DNA from 4 places in the Rhizobium sp. Leaf311 genome. Region 2 is predicted to be linked to each of the others. Evidence: riboswitches for the same ligand, from Rfam matches in the RefSeq annotation. Region 2 holds a riboswitch; each other region holds the start of a gene.
What was found. Region 2 has a riboswitch for cobalamin ahead of ASF69_RS15955 (DUF1636 family protein). Riboswitches for the same ligand answer to the same signal wherever they lie in the genome.
Positions count from the first base shown of each region.

Region 1: it holds a riboswitch for cobalamin, as region 2 does, so the genes downstream of both, ASF69_RS00205 (ABC transporter substrate-binding protein) here and ASF69_RS15955 (DUF1636 family protein) in region 2, are expected to answer to the same signal.
Region 3: it holds a riboswitch for cobalamin, as region 2 does, so the genes downstream of both, bluB (5,6-dimethylbenzimidazole synthase) here and ASF69_RS15955 (DUF1636 family protein) in region 2, are expected to answer to the same signal.
Region 4: it holds a riboswitch for cobalamin, as region 2 does, so the genes downstream of both, ASF69_RS08115 (CbtB domain-containing protein) here and ASF69_RS15955 (DUF1636 family protein) in region 2, are expected to answer to the same signal.

Region 1 covers NZ_LMNZ01000001.1:49,017-54,424, reverse strand. Annotated here, with positions in the region: gene ASF69_RS00215 (ABC transporter ATP-binding protein) at 1-683, opposite strand, end outside; gene ASF69_RS00210 (iron ABC transporter permease) at 680-1,699, opposite strand; gene ASF69_RS00205 (ABC transporter substrate-binding protein) at 1,702-2,733, opposite strand; cobalamin riboswitch at 2,921-3,152, opposite strand; gene ASF69_RS00200 (glucose/quinate/shikimate family membrane-bound PQQ-dependent dehydrogenase) at 3,288-5,408, opposite strand, start outside.
Region 2 covers NZ_LMNZ01000018.1:52,998-58,405, reverse strand. Annotated here, with positions in the region: gene cobN (cobaltochelatase subunit CobN) at 1-866, opposite strand, end outside; gene cobW (cobalamin biosynthesis protein CobW) at 870-1,904, opposite strand; gene ASF69_RS15955 (DUF1636 family protein) at 1,901-2,320, opposite strand; cobalamin riboswitch at 2,439-2,648, opposite strand; gene cobO (cob(I)yrinic acid a,c-diamide adenosyltransferase) at 2,755-3,372, shown strand; gene ASF69_RS15945 (cobyric acid synthase) at 3,377-4,834, shown strand; gene cbiB (adenosylcobinamide-phosphate synthase CbiB) at 4,821-5,408, opposite strand, start outside.
Region 3 covers NZ_LMNZ01000020.1:471,949-477,356, forward strand. Annotated here, with positions in the region: gene ASF69_RS19045 (NADP-dependent malic enzyme) at 1-1,412, shown strand, start outside; gene ASF69_RS19050 (DUF2865 domain-containing protein) at 1,562-2,668, shown strand; gene bluB (5,6-dimethylbenzimidazole synthase) at 2,676-3,362, opposite strand; cobalamin riboswitch at 3,433-3,613, opposite strand; gene ASF69_RS19060 (hypothetical protein) at 3,713-3,901, shown strand; gene ASF69_RS19065 (phospholipase D family protein) at 3,943-5,408, shown strand, end outside.
Region 4 covers NZ_LMNZ01000004.1:490,443-495,850, forward strand. Annotated here, with positions in the region: gene ASF69_RS08095 (metallophosphoesterase) at 1-773, shown strand, start outside; gene ASF69_RS08100 (LysE family translocator) at 943-1,578, shown strand; gene ASF69_RS08105 (cytochrome c) at 1,759-2,190, shown strand; gene ASF69_RS08110 (cytochrome c) at 2,267-3,184, shown strand; cobalamin riboswitch at 3,214-3,471, shown strand; gene ASF69_RS08115 (CbtB domain-containing protein) at 3,618-3,800, shown strand; gene ASF69_RS08120 (CbtA family protein) at 3,814-4,560, shown strand; gene ASF69_RS08125 (hypothetical protein) at 4,562-4,885, shown strand.

The DNA of each region.
Region 1 (5,408 bases), on a different contig from region 2:
ATCAGAGCCGCCGTAAAGATGCTGGATGGCGGGCCGAGCGCGACAAGTTCTCCGCCTTTCATCACGGCAACACGATCACAGAACATGGCCGCATGGTTGAGGTCATGCAGGGCGGCGGCAACGGTCAGCCGCTGTTTGCGCACCAGATGTAAAAGGGCAATCTGGTGACCGATGTCGAGATGGTTGGTCGGCTCGTCCAGAAGCAGGATATTGGGCTTTTGCGCAAGCGCCCGGGCGATGTGAAGCCGTTGCCGCTCCCCGCCTGACAGGGTGTGCCACATGCGTTTGGCCAGATGCCCGGCATCCACGTCGCGCAATGCCTGATCCACAATGGCATCATCCTGCGCCGACCAAGGGGTTAGTGCGCCGATATGCGGTGTGCGGCCAAGCTCCACGGCCTGACGGGCATCAATCCGCTCCTGCGTTTCGGCCTGTTGCTCGACAAAGGCGATGGAGCGGGCCACATCTCTGCGGCTGAGGCTCTGGATTGCCTTGCCGTCCAATGCGACCTCACCCTGTCCAGGTTTTCTGATTCCGCAAAGAAGGGACATCAGGCTGGTTTTACCTGAGCCGTTCGGTCCGACAATGCCGAGAAACTCACCGGGCCTGATATCGAGACTGACATTTCTGACAATGTCCACGCCACCCGCCGACCAATGGAGATTTCGTGCTGAAAGGATCATGGCGTGCTCCGGCGCTGGCACAGGATGAGTGCGAATGCGGGCGCTCCGAACAGGGCGGTGATGACACCGATGGGCAGCACCTGCCCCGGTATCATGGTTCGCGACACAATATCGGCACCGATCATGAAGATTGCGCCGATAAGCGCGGCAAAGGGCAACAGCCGACCGTGCCGGACGCCGACAATCATGCGGGCCGCATGTGGGATGACCAGCCCGATAAAGCCGATGGAGCCGACGATGCTGACCATGATCGCCGTCATCAGCGCCGATATGCCCGCCAGAACAATATAGACGCGGCGAACGGGAATGCCGAGAGAGGCCGCCGATTGCGAACCGAAGGTAAAGGCATCCAGCGCACGTGAATGCCAGAGGCAAATGGCAAGGCCGAGCACGGTCGCCGGCAGCGCCAGCCAGACATCCGGCCAGCGAACGCCTGAGAGATTGCCGAGCAGCCAGAACATGATGCCACGCGCCTGCTCGGCATTGGCGGCCTTGGTCACGATGAAGGATGTGAGCGCGTTGAAAAGCTGCGACCCTGCCACACCGGCCAGAATGATCGCGCTATTGCCGCGCCCGGCACGCAGTGCCAGAAGGCTGACGAGGGTAAAGGCCAGAAGTGCGCCCAGAAACGCGCCGAGCGGCATGGTCAAAAGCCCGGCCCCGAAACCCATGATGGCAACGCTGACCGCACCCATCGATGCACCTGCCGAAATGCCGAGAATATAGGGATCGGCCAGCGGATTGCGCAAAAGCGCCTGCAGGACGACACCTGATACCGCTAGTGCCGCGCCACAACAGGCCGCGACCACCGCCCGACTGAGGCGATAGTTCCAGATGATGCCCTCATCGATGGCATCCAGCGGATAATCCGCATGAAAGACGCGATTGGCGACCGTTCTGGCGACGACATCCATGGAAATGGATGTCTCGCCAATGGCTGCGCCAAGCCAGAGCGCAAGGCCCAGGAACCCGGCCGCCAGCAGGACGGCACGGGTGATGGTGAAGCAAGCGCGCATGGTTACCTGGCAAGGCCAAGTTGAACGACCGCATTGGCCAGAACTTCTATGCCATCGATGGTGCGGATTGTCGGGTTCATCGCCTGCGCATCCATGACAACGACATGGCCTTGGCTGACCGCAGGCATCAGGCTCGTAACCGGATCTTGCTTCAGGAACTTCTCCTTGACGACAACATCGTCAGCCGGAAAGCGTCTGCGGTCCATCTTGCCGACAACCACCAGCGACGGCTGAGACTTGGCGATGGTTTCCCAGCCCACGGTTGGCCACTCTTCTTCGCTGTCGATGACGTTTTTGATGCCGAGCGCCGACATGATGTAGCCCGGCGCGCCATTTTTGCCTGCGACATAGGAATCGATATCCAGCTCGGCGCTGGAGAACCAGAAGACGGCAGAGAGCTTGCCATCGACGGAGGCAATCTTTTTGCGTGCGGTTTCTTCGCGGGCCTTCAGATCGGCCACCAGCTTTTCGCCCCGGTCCTGAACATCGAAAATCTGCGCGAGATCGGTGATTTCCTGATAGATCAGATCCATGGTGAAGACGGAATGACGCACGCCATCACCGCCGCCGGTATTGTCCTTGCCGACGCAATCGGCAGGCGATGTATAGACGGGGATCTTGAGTTCCTCGAACTGCTCCGGCTTTGCCACCACGCCTTCCGGGCCGACATGCCACTGGAACTGCGCCGTCACCAGATCCGGCTTCTTGGCGAGAACGCTTTCGAAACTCGGATCATTGTCCGCCAGACGGTCGATCTTCGCATTGGCCTCTTCATAGCCCTTGATGACAGGGCCGATCCAGACCGCTGTTCCGACGACCTTGTCGGCAAGGCCGAGCATATAGAGAATTTCCGTGGTGCTCTGGCCGACGGAAACCGTGCGTTGCGGCGCGTGGGTAAAGGTAACGTCCCTGCCGCAATTCTTCAGCGTCAAGGGATAGGTGGTCGCAGCAGCGAGGGCGCCGCTTGCAGAGATGCCAAAAGCGGCGGCAGCAAAAATCGCAGAGCTTACGGCTCTTTTGAAATTGAATGTCATTTTCGATAGTCCCCGATCGTCAGCGTCTGCGCATCCAGGCAGACATGATTCAACACGTTTGAACGTCAATCCGTAACGACGCGCGTCAGGACGAACCGAAACCGGGACATGGCAAAAGGAATAGAGCGCCGGCAGGCGCAAGATACAATCACGATGATCTCCTGTTCCGGGCATCCCCGCCCGTGAATTGGATTGAACACATGACGGCAGGTCTCCTGGCTCACGGATTGACGTCTTGACCCGACCTTCCCGCGATGTTGCTTCGCAGTGGCATGGCGCCAGAAAAACCAGCGCCAAAAGGGTTAGACAATCCGCTCACAGTTGCGGGGGCAGCTACGGCATCAGGCCCGAAAGCCCTCACCGTATTCCCTATTATTCCTTGCGATTGCTCGCTCGAAACCGTCGCGACCAGATAGCCGTATTCCAAACCCGCCGTCAAGCGGAGCTTTTTGTTATGTTATTACATTTCAATTGAGAAGCCTAATTCTTCTTCGACAATGAAAAAAGCCGGGAATCTCTTCCCGGCTTTCGATCATGGAGGTTTTTTTGCCGTTTCAGGGCAACGTGTAGGCGATGACATAGTCACCCGGCTTGGTTCCGACAGATCCATGCCCACCGGCAACCATGACGACATATTGCTTGCCGTCATCCGTGGCATAGGTCATGGGCGTTGCCTGTCCGCCTGCAGGAAGCCGCCCCTCCCACAGTTGCTTGCCCGATGTCAGATCATAGGCGCGCAGATAGTTGTCGACGGCGGCACCGAGGAAAGCCACGCCACCCTTGGTAATCATCGGTCCACCGATGCCGGGCACGCCGACCTTGAAGGGCAGAGGCAGCGGCGTCATGTCATAGACGGTGCCGTTCTTGTGCTTGTAGGCAACGTCGCCCGTGCGGAGGTCCGCGCCTGCCACATAGCCCCATGGTGGAGCCTGGCAAGGAATTCCGAGCGGTCCGAGGAACGGGCCCATCAGCACGCCGTAAGGAGCGCCATCATTGCGGTTCAGGCCCTGTTCGCTCCCCTTTTCATCCTGGCCGCGCGGGGGAATCTCGCTGCGAGGCACGAGCTGCGATGTGAAGGCAAGGTAGGTCGGCATTCCGAACATGACCTGACGTTCCGGATCGACCGCCACGCTGCCCCAGTTGAACGTCCCGAAATTACCCGGGTAAACCAGCGTTCCATTCAGCGATGGAGGCGTATAGCGGCCCTCATAGTTCAGCTGGTGGAACTTGATGCGGCAGGCCAGCTGATCGAACATGGAGACGCCCCACATGTTGCTTTCCTGCAGCGGATCCGGCTTGAACGACAGAGCCGATGTCGGCTGGGTCGGCGCGCTGAAATCCTCGGGGATGGCACCGCCAGGCGCTTTCTCCTCGGTCACGGCAAGAATCGGCTCGCCAGTGCGCCGGTCGAGCACGTAGATGTCGCCCTGCTTGGTGGGTCCAACCAAGGCAGGAACCGTCTGGCCGTCCTTCTTCGTGATATCAAGCAACACTGGCTGTGCCGGGACGTCCATGTCCCAGAGGTCGTGGTGCACCGTCTGGCGCACCCAGCGATCCTGCCCGGTGTTTACATCGAGCGCGACGATGGACGACGAATATTTCTCGACATTGGCGCTGCGGCCCATGCCAAGCTGGTCGGGAACCTGATTGCCGAGCGGGATGTAGACGAGCCCCAGCGCTTCATCGACACTGAAGACCGACCAGCTGTTGGGCGAGTTCGTCGTATAGGTCTGGCCCGGCTGAAGCGGTTGGGTCTGGGTAGGATTGCCCGAATCCCAGTTCCAGATCAATGCGCCGCTATTGACGTCAAACGCCCTGATGACACCGGATTGCTCCTGTGTCGAATAGTTGTCGTTGACGGCACCACCAATGATGATCTTGTTGCCCGCAATGGCGGGTGGGGATGTGGAGTAGTAATATCCGGCCGGATTATGCTCCATGCCGCTTTCCAGATGCAGCGTTCCCTGGTCAGCAAAGCCTGTGCAGACCTGGCCGTTTTCGGCATCCAGAGCAATGAGACGCGCGTCCGATGTCGGCAGGTAAACGCGGGTGGCGCAGGGCGAACCAGCCTGTGCCGTAGGCTCGGCGTAGTAGGTCACACCGCGGCATGTCTGATGCTGGCGATCCGGGTTCAGACCGGCATTGGGATCGTATTTCCACTTTTCCTTGCCGGTTGCCGCGTCAATCGCGATGGCCCAGTTGTGTGGTGTGCACAGGTAGAGCGAGTTGCCGACTTTTAAGGGAGTCACCTGATAGGTAGTCTCGCCCACATCATCGGGCAGTTTCACATCGCCCGTCTGATAGCGCCATGCTTCCTTGAGCTCACCGACATTGTTTGCCGTGATCTGCGTAAGCGGCGAATAACGCTGGCCGTAATTGGTGCGTCCATACTGATGCCATTCATTATCAGGCACCGCATTGCCATAGGAAGGCGCAGCCGTCACGATCTCCTGCGGAAGGTTGCCTTCCATGTCATGCGGGTCCTGCGTCATCGCAAAGGCGGCAGCGCCGACCGACACAAGAACAGCGGTCAGAAGAGGCACCGCATTGGCGCCATAGGACGTGCCAGTCGGGCTGGTAAAGCCGAGCGGCTTTCTGATCCAGGGCATTAACAGCCACATGCCGACGACAATGATGAAACCGCCACGCGGTCCCAGCTGCCACCAGTCAAAACC
Region 2 (5,408 bases):
AATGTAGCGACGCCCAGCCTGTCGAAAAGCGTCATGCCTGAAGCATCAGACTGGCTTGCGAAAGATGTGGCTGTCACCATCGCCGATGGATTTAACCGGCTTAGTGTCTCGGTCAAAAAATGGATCGCGTCTTCGTCTTTCAGGCCGGAGACGAAGATTGGAAGCGGTGAAATTCCGCGCTGATGCAGCGCTTCGTAAAGGGTGTCGATGGGTGCAACGTCACCTGCCATCAGCATCGAGCGATAGAAAAGGACAGGTACGAGCGGCGCGTCCGCAGCAAAGCCTGTCCGTGCTTGTTCAAGCTCGACGACGCCTTGTCCGGGCCTGTAGAACCCGGTTTTTGGCAGCGGTTCTGCAGAAAGGTCAGGCCATTCGCCTTTTGAAAAAGTCGCAAGACCCCGGGCGGCCCTGTCCATGTTTTCGGGGCCTCCCTCGCGGAAGAAGGAAAGAATGGAAGACAGCGTCGGCAAATCGACCGTGGACGCCGCTTCCAGCTTTTCATCGCGTTCGGAGCATTCGCCCGGCAAAAGAACGAGCTTGATGCCTCGCCGCTTTGCCATGCGCGAAACCTCTTCGACCCCGTATCGCCAGCGGTCAGCGCCGCCGAGGATCCGGATAAGGATCAGTTTGGCATGTTCCGCCGTCTTTTCGATCCAGAGATCGACTGACATCGGGTGACGAAGATCGGTCAGATTCGCTGAAACAAGCGAAACCGATCCGTCCGTTGTCCGCTGCCATGCGCGTTCAAGCCCACCGAGGTCGCTGGCTGAAAATGACAGCACCACCACATCTGCCCGGCCGAGGTTGAGATCAACCGGCTCTGCCAGATCGTCCAGGGACGAGGATGTGGTGGCGAGAATGTGCATGGATCAGGCCGCCAGCATCCGCTCGATCTTTGCACGGTCCAGACCCTTCTCGCCGATGACGACGAGACGGCTGCGACGAACCTCTCCAGCGGCCCAGGGGCGGTCGAAATAGTGATTGACCCTTGAGCCAACCGCTTGAACCTGAAGCCGCATCGGTTTTGCCGAAACGTCGACAAAGCCCTTGATGCGCAGAACGTTTTCGGAGGCTGCCGTTTGCGAGATACGCTCTGCAAGGGCGTCCGGGTCGCTCACGGCGTCAAGCTCCACGACAAAGCTGTCGAACTCGTCGTGATCGTGGTCCTCTTCTTCGTCGTGATGGGTGTGGCGGTTCTCGATGTCGTCTTCGACGGCAAGTCCGAGGCCGATCAGCACGGCTGGATCGATGGCGCCATTGGAGGCGACAACAATCTTCGCAGCTTTTGGCAGATGGGCGTTGATATGGGCCTTGGCGCGCTCCAGACCTTCGGCATCCAGAAGGTCGCCCTTGGTGAGAACGATGAGGTCGGCACAGGCGATCTGGTCCTCGAATACTTCCTCGACCGGATCGTCATGGTCCAGGGCCTCATCATTCTGGCGCTGGGCAGCAAGGGCTTCGAGATCGTGCGACACCATGCCTTCGGCAAGAGCTGCACCATCGGCCACGGCTACAACAGCATCGACGGTCACGCGACTTTTGATCGCGGGCCACTGAAATGCCTGTACGAGCGGCTTGGGCAAAGCAAGACCGGATGTCTCGATCAGAATATGCTCGACGCGCGGCTCACGGCTGAGAATCTGTTCCAGCGCTGGCTGAAAGTCGTCCGCAACCGTGCAGCAGATGCAGCCATTCGCCAGCTCCACAATGTTTTCTTCCGGGCAGCTTTCGATGCCGCAACCCTTGAGAATCTCTCCGTCGATGCCGACATCGCCGAACTCGTTGACGATGATGGCCAGTCGCTTGCCTTCCAGCTTTTCGAGAAGACCTCTCAGCAATGTGGTCTTGCCCGCGCCCAGAAAGCCGGTAACGATGGTGCAGGGAACGCGATTGAGCGTGGTCATGGTGTCTCCTCGGTGTGATGCAAAGCGGGAATGCGGGCAACCATGCCGCGCTTCAAACTGTCGGGCCGTCCACGCCAGGGCATGAGCCCGTCCGGCGCGTTTTCCAGCAGGCGGGCGCCGACCAAAAGATCTGCGGCATCGTCCTGTGCGAGGCCACCGAAAATGTAGGACCAGCCGTCCTGGGTGCGGATCGCAGCGCTCAGGCCGCGCTTGCAGTTTGCAAGGCAATTGACGCTGCGCACGGTCACGCCTTCGTCCTTGCCAAGAGCCGAAACGGTCTGTGCAAGCGTTGCCCCGGCGCGTGGTTCTGCGGTCGGATCGGCCTCCGCGCGGCAACTGCGGCAGACAAACACGACAACGCCTTGAGCCTTGCTCTTATCCGTCACGTCCGTCAGGCTGGGTACTGTTGCTGTCATATCCAAGGGTCTGCTTTCCGCGCCTTCACAATGGTCTCGGGGTGCGGAAATCGAAAATGGCACGCGAAGACGCGCAGCCAGGCCCGAACAACCGACTGACCGGAGCACCCCGCCCGGCAGACGTTTTTCCTGAAACGGCAGGTCTCCTGGCTTGCGGCTTCAGCGCCCTTTCGCTGCCTTCCCGGACATTTCGTCCAGTGGCTTCCAGCGTGGGCTCACCGCTTACAGTTGCGGGGGCAGCCACGGATTTATCCGCAAAGCGGGTTACACCGTGTTCCCTCTTAGCTTTTCCCGTTGCCGGAAAAAGACCGTCAGTGCTTAACCCTTATGCCCTGCCATGCTTTTGTGTCAATGGCGCGCGTCATTGCCCGGCGGGACGTTTTGGGTATAGTCGCCGCTTCGAAAACCAAAAATGCCTGTAAGGATCGACCTGCATGACCCGTGATATCAGCGACAGCGAAGCCGAAAGGCACCGCGCCAAGATGGTCAATCGAAAGGCCGTGCAGGATGCGGAGGTTTCGGAAAAGACCATCGAAAAAGGTCTGCTGATGGTCCATACCGGGCCGGGGAAGGGCAAGTCCACGGCAGCCTTCGGACTGGCCCTGCGTATGCTGGGGACGGGCCGTCGCGTCGGTGTCGTCCAGTTCATCAAGGGCGCCTGGTCAACGGGAGAGCAGCAGGCGCTGGCCCTGTTCGGCGATCGTGTCGCATGGCGCACGATGGGCGAAGGCTTCACCTGGGACACGCAGGATCTCAAGCGTGATGTTGCCGCCGCTTCAAAAGCGTGGGAGGAGGCAAAGCTTTTCATGGCCGATGAGACGATCGGTCTTGTGGTTCTCGATGAGCTTAATATCGCACTGCGCTATGACTATCTCTCTCTCGAGGAAGTCGTGGAAACGCTGCAGGCTCGCCGGCCTGGCTTGCATGTTGTGGTGACCGGGCGAAACGCCAAACAGCCGCTTCTCGACGCTGCCGACATGGTCACAGAGATGACGTTGGTGAAGCATCACTTCAAGGCGGGTGTCAAAGCTCAGTCCGGCATCGAGTTCTAAATCCATGGCAGCGCGTGTCTTGATGTTTCAGGGGACCGGCTCGGATGTCGGAAAGTCGTTGATGGTCGCAGGATTGGCGCGCGCCTTCACGCGCCGGGGTCTTTCCGTCATGCCGTTCAAGCCCCAGAACATGTCGAACAATGCCGCAGTGACCGAGGATGGTGGAGAGATCGGTCGGGCGCAGGCCTTGCAGGCGCGTGCGGCCGGTGTGGCGCTGTCGGTCCATATGAACCCGGTTCTTTTGAAACCGCAAAGCGAGACCGGTGCGCAGATCGTGGTGCAGGGAAAGGTCATCGGCAGCGCAAAGGCAGCCGACTACCAGCACATGAAGGCTTCTCTCATGGGGCATGTGCTGTATAGTTTTAATCACCTCAAAAGCAAGGCAGACCTCGTTCTGGTCGAAGGGGCGGGCAGTGCCTCGGAGATCAATCTGCGGGCCAATGATATCGCCAATATGGGCTTTGCCCGGGCTGCGAACGCACCGGTCATTCTCATCGGCGATATTGATCGCGGAGGGGTCATCGCAAGTCTTGTCGGCACACGCACGGTTCTTGCCGCCGATGACGCAGCCATGATCAAGGGCTTCATCGTCAACCGCTTTCGCGGAGACGCGAGCCTGTTTGACGAAGGGATGCGCATGATCGCGGACATGACCGGCTGGAAAGCGGTTGGTCTTTTGCCGCACTTCGATGATGCGAGCCGCCTGCCAGCTGAAGACGCTCTGGGATTGGTCGGGCCAGGCCATCGTAAAATCGGTGCAAAAATCAGGATTGCGGTACCGGTTCTGCCCCATATTTCCAACTTCGATGATCTCGATCCGCTCGATGCCGAGCCGGATGTCGAGCTTGTCAGGGTGCGACGGGGAGACGTCATTCCGCCGGATTGCGCCATGGTTTTGCTCTGCGGATCCAAATCCACGATTGCCGATCTGAATGCGTTGGAAGCGGCGGGCCTTGATGTGGATATCAAGGCGCATGTGCGCCGGGGTGGTTATGTGCTTGGCCTTTGCGGTGGCTATCAGATGCTTGGCAAAACCATCTCTGACCCAGAGGGGGTAGAAGGCATGCCATCGACCGTTGAGGGACTGGGCCTGCTTGATGTCGACACCGTTCTGACGGGTGACAAGAGGCTGGTTTCCGTCGCGGGCCAGAGCTTCGACGGCAAGTCCTTTGTCGGATATGAAATGCATGTCGGAGTGACCACCGGTCCAGACCGTAGTCGCCCGTTCGCGACTATTGAAAACCATGAGGATGGGGCGTTCTCGGCGGATGGGCGTGTTTTCGGGACATATGTCCACGGTCTTTTTGCCGATGATGGCCAGCGCAGCGCATGGCTGGAACGCTTGGGCGCATCATCCTCTCTTCTGAACTACGAGGAACAGGTCGATGCCGTGCTTGATCGCTTGGCCGACCACATGGAGCGTCATCTGGATCTGGACATGCTTCTGTCTATGGCGCGATAGCAAGCGCAAGCAGGCCGAAAAAGGCGATGAGCATGGCATCAGCGATCCGTGCCAGCCGTATTGCTCTTCGGATATCTGCCGCATTCAAATCACGCCGCCCGCCTTCTCCCATGAAACGGGCCTCGATCATCTGCCCGCCATAGGAGCGTGGCCCCGCGAGCGCAAAACCCAGCGCGCCTGCCATTGCCGCTTCGGGCCAGCCGGCATTGGGGGACCGGTGATGGTGAGCGTCGCGGAAAATCGCGCGCAAGGCTCTGCGGGGGGATGCTTCCTTGATAAAGCAGGCCGCCAGCACGAAGAGCAGTCCGGTCAGGCGGGAGGCTGGCAGGTTTACGAGGTCATCCAGCCGTGCCGACGCCCAGCCAAACGCCTCGTGGCGTGGTGATCGATGGCCAATCATGCTGTCGGCGGTGTTGATTGCCTTGTAGCCTGCGCCGCCTGGAAGGCCCAATAAGCCAAGCCAGAGAGACGGCGCCACGATACCGTCGGAAAAGTTTTCCGCCAGACTCTCGATTGCGGCGCGGCAGACTGCCGCTTCATCCAGTTTTTCCGGGTCGCGGCCAACAATCATCGA
Region 3 (5,408 bases), on a different contig from region 2:
CACCCGAAATCATGCCCGAACTTGCCCGCCAGGCCCGGCCGGATGCCATGATTTGCACCGGTCGTTCGGATTTCCCCAATCAGGTCAATAACGTGCTCTGCTTCCCCTATATTTTCAGGGGCGCGCTGGATTGTGGTGCGACAAGCATCAACGAAGAAATGAAAATGGCTGCCGTTCACGCAATCGCTGAACTGGCGCGTGAGGAAGTTTCTGAAGTTGCGGCGAAAGCTTACAGCGATGAGACACCAATCTTTGGTCCGAACTACCTCATCCCCTCGCCGTTCGATCCGCGGCTCATCCTGCGTATTGCTCCGGCTGTCGCACGGGCAGCGGCTGCGAGCGGTGTTGCCTCCCGTCCGATTACCGATTTTGACGCCTATCTCGATCAGCTGAACCGCTTTGTCTGGCGCTCCGGCTTTATCATGAAGCCGATCTTCAACCTGGCGAAGACCGCCGAGAAAAAGCGGATCATCTTTGCGGAAGGCGAAGACGAACGCGTGCTGCGTGCTGCCCAGGTGTTGCTCGAAGAAGGTACTGGAATACCGATCCTCATCGGTCGTCCGCAGATCATCGAAACCCGTCTGAAGCGGTTCGGTCTTCGCATTCGGCCAAATACGGACTTTGCCGTCGTCAATCCGGAAGACGATCCGCGCTACCGCGACTATGTCGATGACTATTTCGCGCTCGTCGGCCGCGCCGGCATCAACCCGGAAGCTGCTCGCACAATCGTTCGTACCAACAGTACGGTCATCGGCGCTCTCTCGGTCAAGCGCGGTGAGGCAGACGCATTGATCTGCGGTCTGGAAGGCCGTTTCGACAGACATCTGCGCGACGTCAATCAGATCATCGGCAAACAGGAAGGCGCACATACATTTGGCGGCCTCAGCCTGCTGATCACACAGCAGGGTGCGCTGTTCCTTACGGACACCTTCGTCAATTACGAACCGACGTCGGAAGACATCGCTGAACTGGCGATCCTGTCGTCCAAGGAAATCAAGCGCTTCGGCATCACGCCGAAGATTGCACTGGCAAGCCATTCGAACTTCGGTTCGCGTGATTCCGAAAGTGCCCGCAAGATGCGCCGCGCCCTTCAGCTGGTACGTCAGGCTGCGCCGGAACTGGAAATCGATGGTGAAATGCAGGGTGGCTCTGCCCTGTCGGAGACCCTTCGCAAGCGCGCCATGCCAAACAGCTCCCTGTCGGGCGAGGCCAATTTGCTGGTGTTCCCGAACCTCGACTCGGCAAACATCACGCTCGGCGTTGTGCGCACCATGACAGAAGGCTTGCATGTCGGCCCGATTCTTCTTGGTTCCGCCCTGCCCGTCCACATCCTGTCACCAACAGTGACATCACGCGGCGTGGTCAACATGGCTGCCCTTGCGGTGGTGCAAGCCTCCAATCCGTCGGAGTAAGCCAGAGTTAACATAATTTTGAGGTGCGGCTTGCCGCACTGCGATGCAGCATTATGTTACCATCAGCTAAACAGCGTCGTCCGTATTGCGCGGGCGACCCACGACAGAAGATGGCTCGCATAAGGCGGGCCAGGAAGACGGACGTATCATTGACCCCGCGCCGCCGCCGAGCGATTGGTACCTTGCTTACGCTGATGTTCGCCGTGCCGTTTTCGGCTCAGGCAGATCCCGTCTGCGATTCCCTGCGCGCGCAGCTGGAGCAGCCAAGGCAGGCCATCGGCAACACTGCTGAGGTGCGCAGATATGCGAACGCGCTGGCGCAGCAGAATATCCTCATTCGCCGGATCAGGAATGATATGCGCGGCTACGGCTGCTCGTCAGGCAGTGTCATTGTCTACGGAAATCCAAATGCCGAACTCTGCGCAGAGATCGGCGATGCGCTCGTTCAGGCGCAGGAAGACCGGGAAATGATCACGCAGGAGCGTGACAGAATGCTTGCCGAACGGCGGCAGAACAGCGGCAGCAACAACCGACAGCAAATTATGGCGGCTCTGGATGCGCAAGGCTGTCTTGACGAGCAGGCACCATCGATCACCACCATCGACCCGCCACAGGACCCTGACATGCGCGGCCCGGGTGATCCGTTTGAGCAACCCGGCTATTCCGATTATGGGCCGAACCCCGATATGCCCATGCAAGGTAGGCTTAGAACGTTATGCGTGAGAACCTGCGACGGCGCATTTTTCCCCATCGCATCCAACGCAACGCCGCTGGATTTCCGCTCGCAGGCAGCGCAATGCGAGCGAATGTGTCCAGGCACCCAGACGGAACTTTTTTATCACGCGCTTGAGGGCCAGGAAAGTTCCGACATGGTCTCTGCCAAGACTGGCCAACCCTACTCTTCGATGCCGACAGCTTTCGCCTATCGAGACAAGCCCACTTCCGAAAGGTCACCGTCCTGCAGCTGCAACATGGCGGCCTATCAGAATGATGAGAAGAAGCAGGATCAGGCGCCCCAGTCCACAGCGCTGCAAAATCAGTCCAGCATCACAACGATCAAGCCGAAGGGCAACGAAGAGTCGGCAAAACCTGCGCAAGAGCCGCAAAAACAGACGGCTTCGCCCATTCCCGAGCGAGATTATGATCCGGCGAAGAACAAGGTCCGCATGGTTGGACCACAGTTTCTGCCGGAGGAGCAAAGCCGAATCGATCTGAAAAATCCAGCTTTGAAGGGTGCGCAGCCACAACAGCAGTGATGGCCAGCTAAGACCTTCCCCACCTGTCGCGGAACACCAGCTCTTCAATAGGCAGCCGCTGACGCCAGCCTTTGACCGCAAGTTCCGGCTCCTGATAGAGCATGTCGACCCGGCCCAGACAGAGCCACGCGACGATTTCAATATGGTCGGGAATGCCGAGGATGTCCCGGATGTCCGCATCGTGGAAGATGCTGACCCAGCCAACCCCGATACCTTCCGCCCTTGCGGCCAGCCACAGGTTTTGCACGGCACAGACTGTGGAATAGACATCCATGCGGGGATTGTGTGTGCGCCCCAGAACGACGTCGCCGCCGCGTGTAGGATCACAGGTCACGCAGATCGAGAGCGGGGCCTTGCGAATGCCTTCGAGCTTGAGACTGCGATAAAGCGCCTGCTTCTCACCCTCGAACATATTGGCCGCTTCTGCATTGGCGCGAGAAAACGCCTCCCAAGCACGCTCTTTCGTCGCCGCGTCGGTTACCAGTGTGAAGTTCCACGGCTGCATGAACCCGACCGAGGGAGCAGCGTGAGCGGCGCCAAGCAGTCTCTCAATAAGATCAGCCGGCAATGGGTCAGGCAGGAACTGATCGCGAACGTCCCGGCGCTCATGTATGGCACGATAGACGGCGTCGACCTCGTCCTGCGAAAATTTACAAACAGGCCTGAGTGCCTGCTTCTGTTCGTCCGTCGGCATCGTCATTCCCCAACAATGCATGGCATAGCGCTTAACGCCTGCCAATTAACAACGTGGCGCCGTCCTTGCGCTTCGGTCCATGGTATCAGGCCGGTCTTCTGACTCGGCTTCTTCAGCACATTTCCGCCTTCCCGAAACTTTAGTGGCATTTGGAAATATGCCTCGGCCTTACAGCGTTGGGCACGTCACGGATTTTCACCGTGTTCCCGATTCTCCCGCGTCGCGCGGGCACCTGATGCGAGCGCTTATGCAAGCCATGAGTTCGAGATGCAAGCCGCTGGTGGCCGATTTCGCAGATGGCGGAACCGTGCTGCCCACCTGTGCATTCTATAGGCAAATGGAGTAAGACGATGGACGATTACAACGAACTTAGGCAGCAGATTGGTTCGGACCTCGATACGTTGAGCCGCATGGAACGTCCAAAATCGATCTTCGAGCTTGCAGACGACTATTTGTTGGGCGACCCTTCATTGAAACGCCAGCTGGTTGAAGACATCATCAAGCAGGAAGCTGACAAGCGGAATATTGAGATCCACTAAGACCTTTAAGTCTTTACGATAGGGCGGATAAAACGATCGCTGTGAGTGCCGTAACATTGTTTGCAGTGTTGATCGTCCTGGCAATTTTCGCTGGCCTTGCGCTGGCATCCCGCCATCGTGACAAGATCATTACGAAGATTGCTTCTACGGCCCTGCCGAAATCAGACGATGCCACACCGCTCGACCGGCACTGGATCAACCTCAGTTCGGCCCATGCCGAACCTAGCGCCATCTCCCTGATACAATCCAATCTTGGTGCATTTGCTGTACGCGTTGGCAGCGCGCGCGCCGCAGGGCGCAGCCTTGATCTCATGTACTATATGTGGAACGCCGACCTCACCGGACAGCTGGTGATGCGCGAGGTGATCGCTGCAGCGGACCGCGGTGTTCGTGTTCGCCTGCTTCTGGATGACTTGGGTGTCTCCATATCGGACAGGGCCTTCCATGCCATAGATAGCCACCCCAACATCGAACTGCGCCTCTTCAACCCGACAAAGGCACGGGAGAACGTCATTCGCCGAGGGCTCGAGCTTCTCATGCGTTTCCGTTCCGTCAACCGACGTATGCACAACAAGGCCTGGATTGCAGATGGTCGGGTTTTGATTGTCGGAGGGCGAAACATTGGAGATGCCTATTTCGACGCCGCCGAGAGCGCGAATTTCCGCGATTTCGATGTTATCGCGCACGGAGAATGCGTTGCGCAGGCAGAGGAAATCTTCGACGACTACTGGAACAGTGCCGTTGCCGTGCCTGTTCGGTCCCTTCTTGCAAGAAGGCCAAACAAACTCGCAAAACTTCGGCGCCGCATGGATGTACTCGCCTCAGGCGACGCCGCTTCGCCCTATCTTGCACAGGTGGAAAGCCAGCACCATTCCGGTAACTTCCTGAGGGCCGATAATCTTCATTGGGTGGACAATGCGCAAGTGGTCGCCGACCCGCCTGAAAAAGCAGCCGGAAAGCGACGCACCGGTCGCAACTTTCTCATGGAAACGCTTCTGCCTTTGATGGAAGAGACGAAGCATAAGCTCAAGATAACATCGCCCTATTTCATACCGGGGCAGAAGGGTGTGGAAACGCTTTCGCGCCTGTCTGCAAGCGGGGTTTCGGTCAGCGTTCTCACCAACTCGCTTGCCGCAACCGATGTCGCGGCAGTACATGCAGGCTATTCACGATACAGGCGTCCGCTCTTGGTCAATGGCATCAAGCTGCATGAGCTTCGCTTGCTCGCAGATGACCATAAGTCCTTCTCCTTGCGGGGCTCGGGTCAGGCAAGCCTTCATACGAAAGCCTTTACCCGTGATGGTGGGACCGGATTTATCGGGTCTCTGAATTTCGATCCCCGGTCGATGTCTCTCAACACCGAAATGGGTGTTCTTTTTTCGTCCGAAGAACTGGTTCGGGAAATGGACGAAATCTTCAAGGAAGAAACAAGCCGCGAAATGAGTTTCGAGCTTGCTCTGGACGAACGCAACAACCTCAGATGGACCGGCCTTGTTCGAGGCAAGCC
Region 4 (5,408 bases), on a different contig from region 2:
GCCCGGAAATGAACCGTTATTATGCGGAAAGCCGAGGCAAGCTTTCGCAGGCCATTGAAACATTCAATGCCCACGAGCTTGAATTCGTGGTGACGCTTGGCGATATCATCGACCGTGGATGGGAGAATTTCGACGCTATCATGGGCTGCTATGATGCGCTTGAGCATCGCTGCGTGCTGTTGCCGGGCAACCACGACTTTTCCGTCGCGCCCGAATATCTGGATCGCATTCATGCCCGCCTGAACATGCCTGCACCATGGTATGATTTCAAAGTCGGCGGCGTCCGCTTCGTGGTGCTTGATGGCAATGATGTCAGCCTGTTTGCACCGCCGCCCGGCGATGCCCGCCGGGAACTGGCCAGCGCACGTCTGGCCGCGCTGCAAGAGGCAGGTGCCATCAACGCGCAGGAGTGGAACGCTTCCTTCAGCCGGGACCAGCTAAACTGGCTCGATCAGACCCTGACCGCCGCAGATGCGGCAGGCGAACATGCCATCCTGTTCTGCCACTATCCGCTCTACCCGCAAAATGCTCACAATATGTGGGACGCACCGGAAATCCTGTCTCTGCTTGCGGCTCACCCAAGCGCGAAAGCCTGGTTCTGCGGCCATAACCACACCGGCAATTACGGCCAGCTCGGCCACACGCATTTCGTCAATTTCAAGGGCATGGTGGATACGCCCGACGAAAACACCTTCGCCATTGCCGATGTCTACGAGAATCGCATCGAAATCACCGGGTTCGGGCGGGAAGAAAGCCGAACGCTAATCTTCTGAACACTGGCCCTCTGAGAAGATGGCAGTGCGGCCTTTGCTGAAACGCATCGCCAGCGAGATGGATCGACCACACTTATTCATTTGATATTTCCTGGAAAAACGGATGGCTATCGACGCGATATCGCACATCCAATGTTTGACCAATGCTGTATTTTCAGGAATATTCGAGATGTCTTACACGGAAAATCTCTGGCTTTATTTCACGCTTTTATTCGGCATCATCATCCTGCCCGGGGTCGATATGCTGTTTGTTCTGGCCAGTTCCCTGACGGGTGGAAAACGGACGGGCCTTGCGGCAACGTCGGGCATCGTGGCGGGCGGGGTCGTTCACTCGCTTTATGGCGCAATCGGCGTGGGGCTGCTGGCAAGCCTCATTCCGGTGCTGTTCAAGCCGCTTCTCATCTTCGGTGCGGCCTATAAGATCTGGGTGGGCTTCGGACTGGTGCGCAGCTCCATCGTCATCGAAGGGGGGGAGGCCGATGCCAGCGCATCCGCCTGGCGCGCGTTCCGCCGCGGTATTGTCACGTGTCTCAGCAATCCAAAAGCCTATCTCTTCATGATGGCCGTCTACCCGCAGTTTCTCAAGCCTGCCTTTGGCCCCATCTGGATACAGGGCGTCATCATGGGGTTGATGACAGCGGCCACGCAGCTTGCCGTCTATGGCACGCTGGCAATGACGGCAGGCAAAAGCCGCGATTTGCTGGTGTCTTCACCGCATGTGACGGTTTTCATTGGCCGCGCCGCAGGTCTGCTGCTGATCGTGGTTGCCGGTTTCACCGCTTGGGAAGGAATTGTCAGTCATTGATATACGCCTGATTTCGCTTCAAAAATCACCGGAATGTGACTTCTTTTTGCCATTTGAAACGGGCATCTTCCTGTGCGTTCATTGCGCGTGTCGCAAAACTGTGCAGAGGTTTTGCGATGAACATTATGTGACCATATAGATCATACATGCCGCCTTCGTGCGGATCAGGAGAGAGAGATAATGAAGCTTAGAACCATTGCCGCATCCATTATGATTGGCTGTCTTTGCGCCGGTGCGGTTTCCGCAGCCGGCGAGATGGAAAAGCGCGAAGGCCTGATGAAGGGCATCGGCGGAGCCATGGGCGCGCTGGGCGCGATCGCCAAGGGTGAAAAGCCCTATGACGCAGAAACCGTCAAGACAGCGGTAACGACAATCAGCGCCAATGCGAAAGCCTTCCCGGACCAGTTCCCGGCTGGCTCCGAAGGCGGCGCTGCGGCACCTGCCATCTGGCAGAACTTTGCGGATTTCAAGTCGAAGTCAGAAAAGCTGGGTTCGGATGCAGATATGGTTCTGGCACAGTTGCCGACAGACCAGGCAAGCGTTGGCGCGGCCCTGAAGACGCTGGGCGCCGATTGCAGCAGCTGCCACCAGACCTACCGCCTGAAGAAGTAATACACGCCCATCAGGTCCGCCACTCAACCGGCGGGCCTTTTTGCATTTTGAATTTTTGAGTGGAGCGGAGAAGGCAATGGCTTCCATCTGGACGAAGCTGGCGGGTGGCGTCGTTGTTGCTGGCATTGCCGGGTTCGGCGTTTTCATGTGGGTCACCGCGCCGCAGCGTCAACCGCCAAGCCACTGGGCCAATCTGGGCGAGCCCAACCTTGCCAATGGCGAAACTCTTTTCTGGGCAGGCGGTTGCGCAAGCTGTCATGCCGCCCCGGATGCGACCGGAGACGCTTTGAAGACACTGTCCGGCGGGCAGGCGCTGCCAAGCCCGTTCGGAACCTTCCACATGCCCAATATTTCGTCCGACCCTCAGCATGGCATCGGCGGCTGGACGGTGGCGCAATTCGGCGATGCGATGACGCGCGGTGTTGGCAAGGATGGTGAGCATCTCTACCCATCCTTCCCCTATGCGTCCTACGCGCGGATGACGCCGCAGGATATCAACGATCTCTTCGCCTATCTGAAAACATTGCCCGCCAGCACCAATGATGCACCGGCGCATGACCTGCCATTTCCCTTCAACATTCGCCTGAGCCTGGGTGGCTGGAAGTTCCTCTATTTCGACAAGGGTCAGCCAAGGGTGCAGATCGCCAATGCCGACGCGCAGGTCGTTCGCGGGCAATATCTGGTGGAGGGTCCCGGCCATTGCGGCGAATGCCACACCCCGCGCGATGCGCTGGGCGGTTTCCTGAAAGACCAGTGGCTTGCCGGCGGACCAAACCCGGAAGGCGAGGGACGTATTCCCGATATCACCCCGGGCTCCGATACCATCGGTTCATGGACACGGGCCGATATTGCCAGCTATCTCGAAACCGGCTTTACGCCGGACTTCGACAGCGCCGGTGGCTCCATGGTCAAGGTGCAGCAGAACATGGCGCGTCTGACAGCGGAAGACCGTGATGCCATCGCGGCCTATCTCAAGGCCGTGCCCGCGCGGTAATTGCCCATTGACTCGAGCGCCCGATCGCCGGATAACGGTTGTGTGATGGTCTTTCCGGTTCGCCCGGAAAGTGAAAAGGGAACACGATAGGGGTGTGAAAACCTTGATTCGTGGCTGCCCCCGCAACTGTGAGCGGAGAGCCTGAAAACAAAAGCCACTGATCTGGCGCATCGACGCGAAATCGTTTTCGATCTCGTAAAATACGATGCGGACCAGGAGGATCGGGAAGGTGTTTTCAAGGTTGTGACCCGCAAGCCAGGAGACCTGCCATCACATGAAGTGTCGTCAATACCGGCGGGGTGTCCGGGTAAGCACGGTTGGCAGGTCGGGTATTCCCGCCTTTAAAACCATGTGTCTCTTTCCCCGTGGTGAATGTTGAATGCGGTTGTGGGCTTTGATCAGCAATGGCCCGGCCGCACATGAGAGGGTCACCATGTCCATACAGCAAAACACGGCTTCATCGGCCGTATCGTCAACCACAGCAAAAATCGCGCAGGCGCTGACAGCCGCCGCACTCGGCCTGTTCATCGTCGGTTTCGTCGGCTTTTCGCATGTCGAGGCCGTGCACAATGCCGCGCATGATACGCGCCATGCAAACGCCTTCCCTTGCCATTGAGGGGAGACGAGACATGCCTTTTTTCCGTAACATCGTTTTTACCGCCGTTCTGGTTGGGCTGATTGCCGGTCTGGCCGTCAGCGCCATGCAGGCAATCGGCACCACACCGCTTATTCTGCAGGCTGAAACCTTCGAAAATGCCGGTGGCGAGGCCGCGCATGTCCACGGACATGATGCCGCAGCAGCACCCGCAGATCACCACCACGACGCCGCAACGCCTTCGGACCATCACCACGATGCCGAAGCCTGGGCTCCGGCAGATGGGTTCGAGCGCAATGCCTATACCATCGCTGCCAATGTGCTGACGGCCATCGGCTATGCGCTGGTGCTGACCGCTCTGATTTCCTTGCGCGGCCCGGCAAATGGCTGGCGTGAGGGCCTGTTCTGGGGCCTTGCGGGCTTTGCCGCCGTCATGCTGGCCCCCATGATCGGCCTGCCGCCAGAGCTGCCCGGCAGCCCGGCAGCCGAACTCGGCGCACGCCAGATGTGGTGGGTGGGCACCGTTGCCGCCACGGCAAGCGGGCTTGCGCTGCTGGCCTTCAAGCGCGCAGAACCATGGGCCGCCATTCTCGCCGTGGCGCTGATTGCGGCACCGCACATCATCGGCGCACCGCTGCCGCCGGAGGGCGAACATGCGCTGGCGCCCCTGCCGCTGGAACGCCGCTTCGTGGTGCTGGCCACCGTCACAAGCTTTGTCTTCTGGCTTATTCTCGGCGCTCTCAGCGGCCTTTTCCTCAAGCGGTTCGAGGCGGCACGGTAGAATGACAGGGCAGGGAAATGACGACGCCGAATGGAGCGATGGGCTCGATGCGCTGAGTTTCCCTGTCCCCAACCATGCAGGCCGCTGCGTCATGCACCGGCTGGCCTTCCGGGCGCTTCTGGCAGTCGAGCCGCAACGAGACGCCTGCCTTGCCTATTTCACGGCAAACAAAGCCGCATTCCTCAGCGCCGCCACCACCAAAATCACCCGCCTCGCTCTGCCCGCCGACCGCAGCCTGCACATCAACAGCCGCGACCTGCGCCGCGCCATAACCCCACAGGCCACCACCAGTCCCGCCCGCCTTTGCCGCGTTCTGGATCGCTAGGACTGTTTTTACCGCAGTTGCGGCGGGCGGGATGCCTCAAGTCTGACGTGGCGGGCGGGGCTTACCCGCTTTGTCCCACCGGACATCTCACCCACCCCGTCATCCCGGCCTTCAGCCGGAAGCCAGCCAGGCCCAAGTCTTTGGGCTGGGAGCAGGCGCTTTATCAGACGGATGTCGTCTTTTGGCTGGGGAGAGTTTCTTGACCGAAGGGACGTCGTGTTGTGGCTGAAGAGAGTCTTTTGATCCGACGGACGTCGGATCGCTGGACCCCGGATCAAGTCCGGGGTGACGGCGGTGTGTGGTGGCGGGTGGGGATTGCTGGGGTGGGCTGGGGTGTGCTGGGGTGGGTGCTGTTGGCGTATCGGCGGGGGAGACTTGTTGTTGGTTCCGCCTGCGATTTTCTTTGACTTCAGGCATTCCCTTTTACCTTCCGTCATTCCGGCCTTGAGCCGGAATCCAGCCAGCCCAAGTCTTTGGGCTGAGGGGAAGCGCTTGATCAGACGGACGTCGTCTTGTGTCTGAA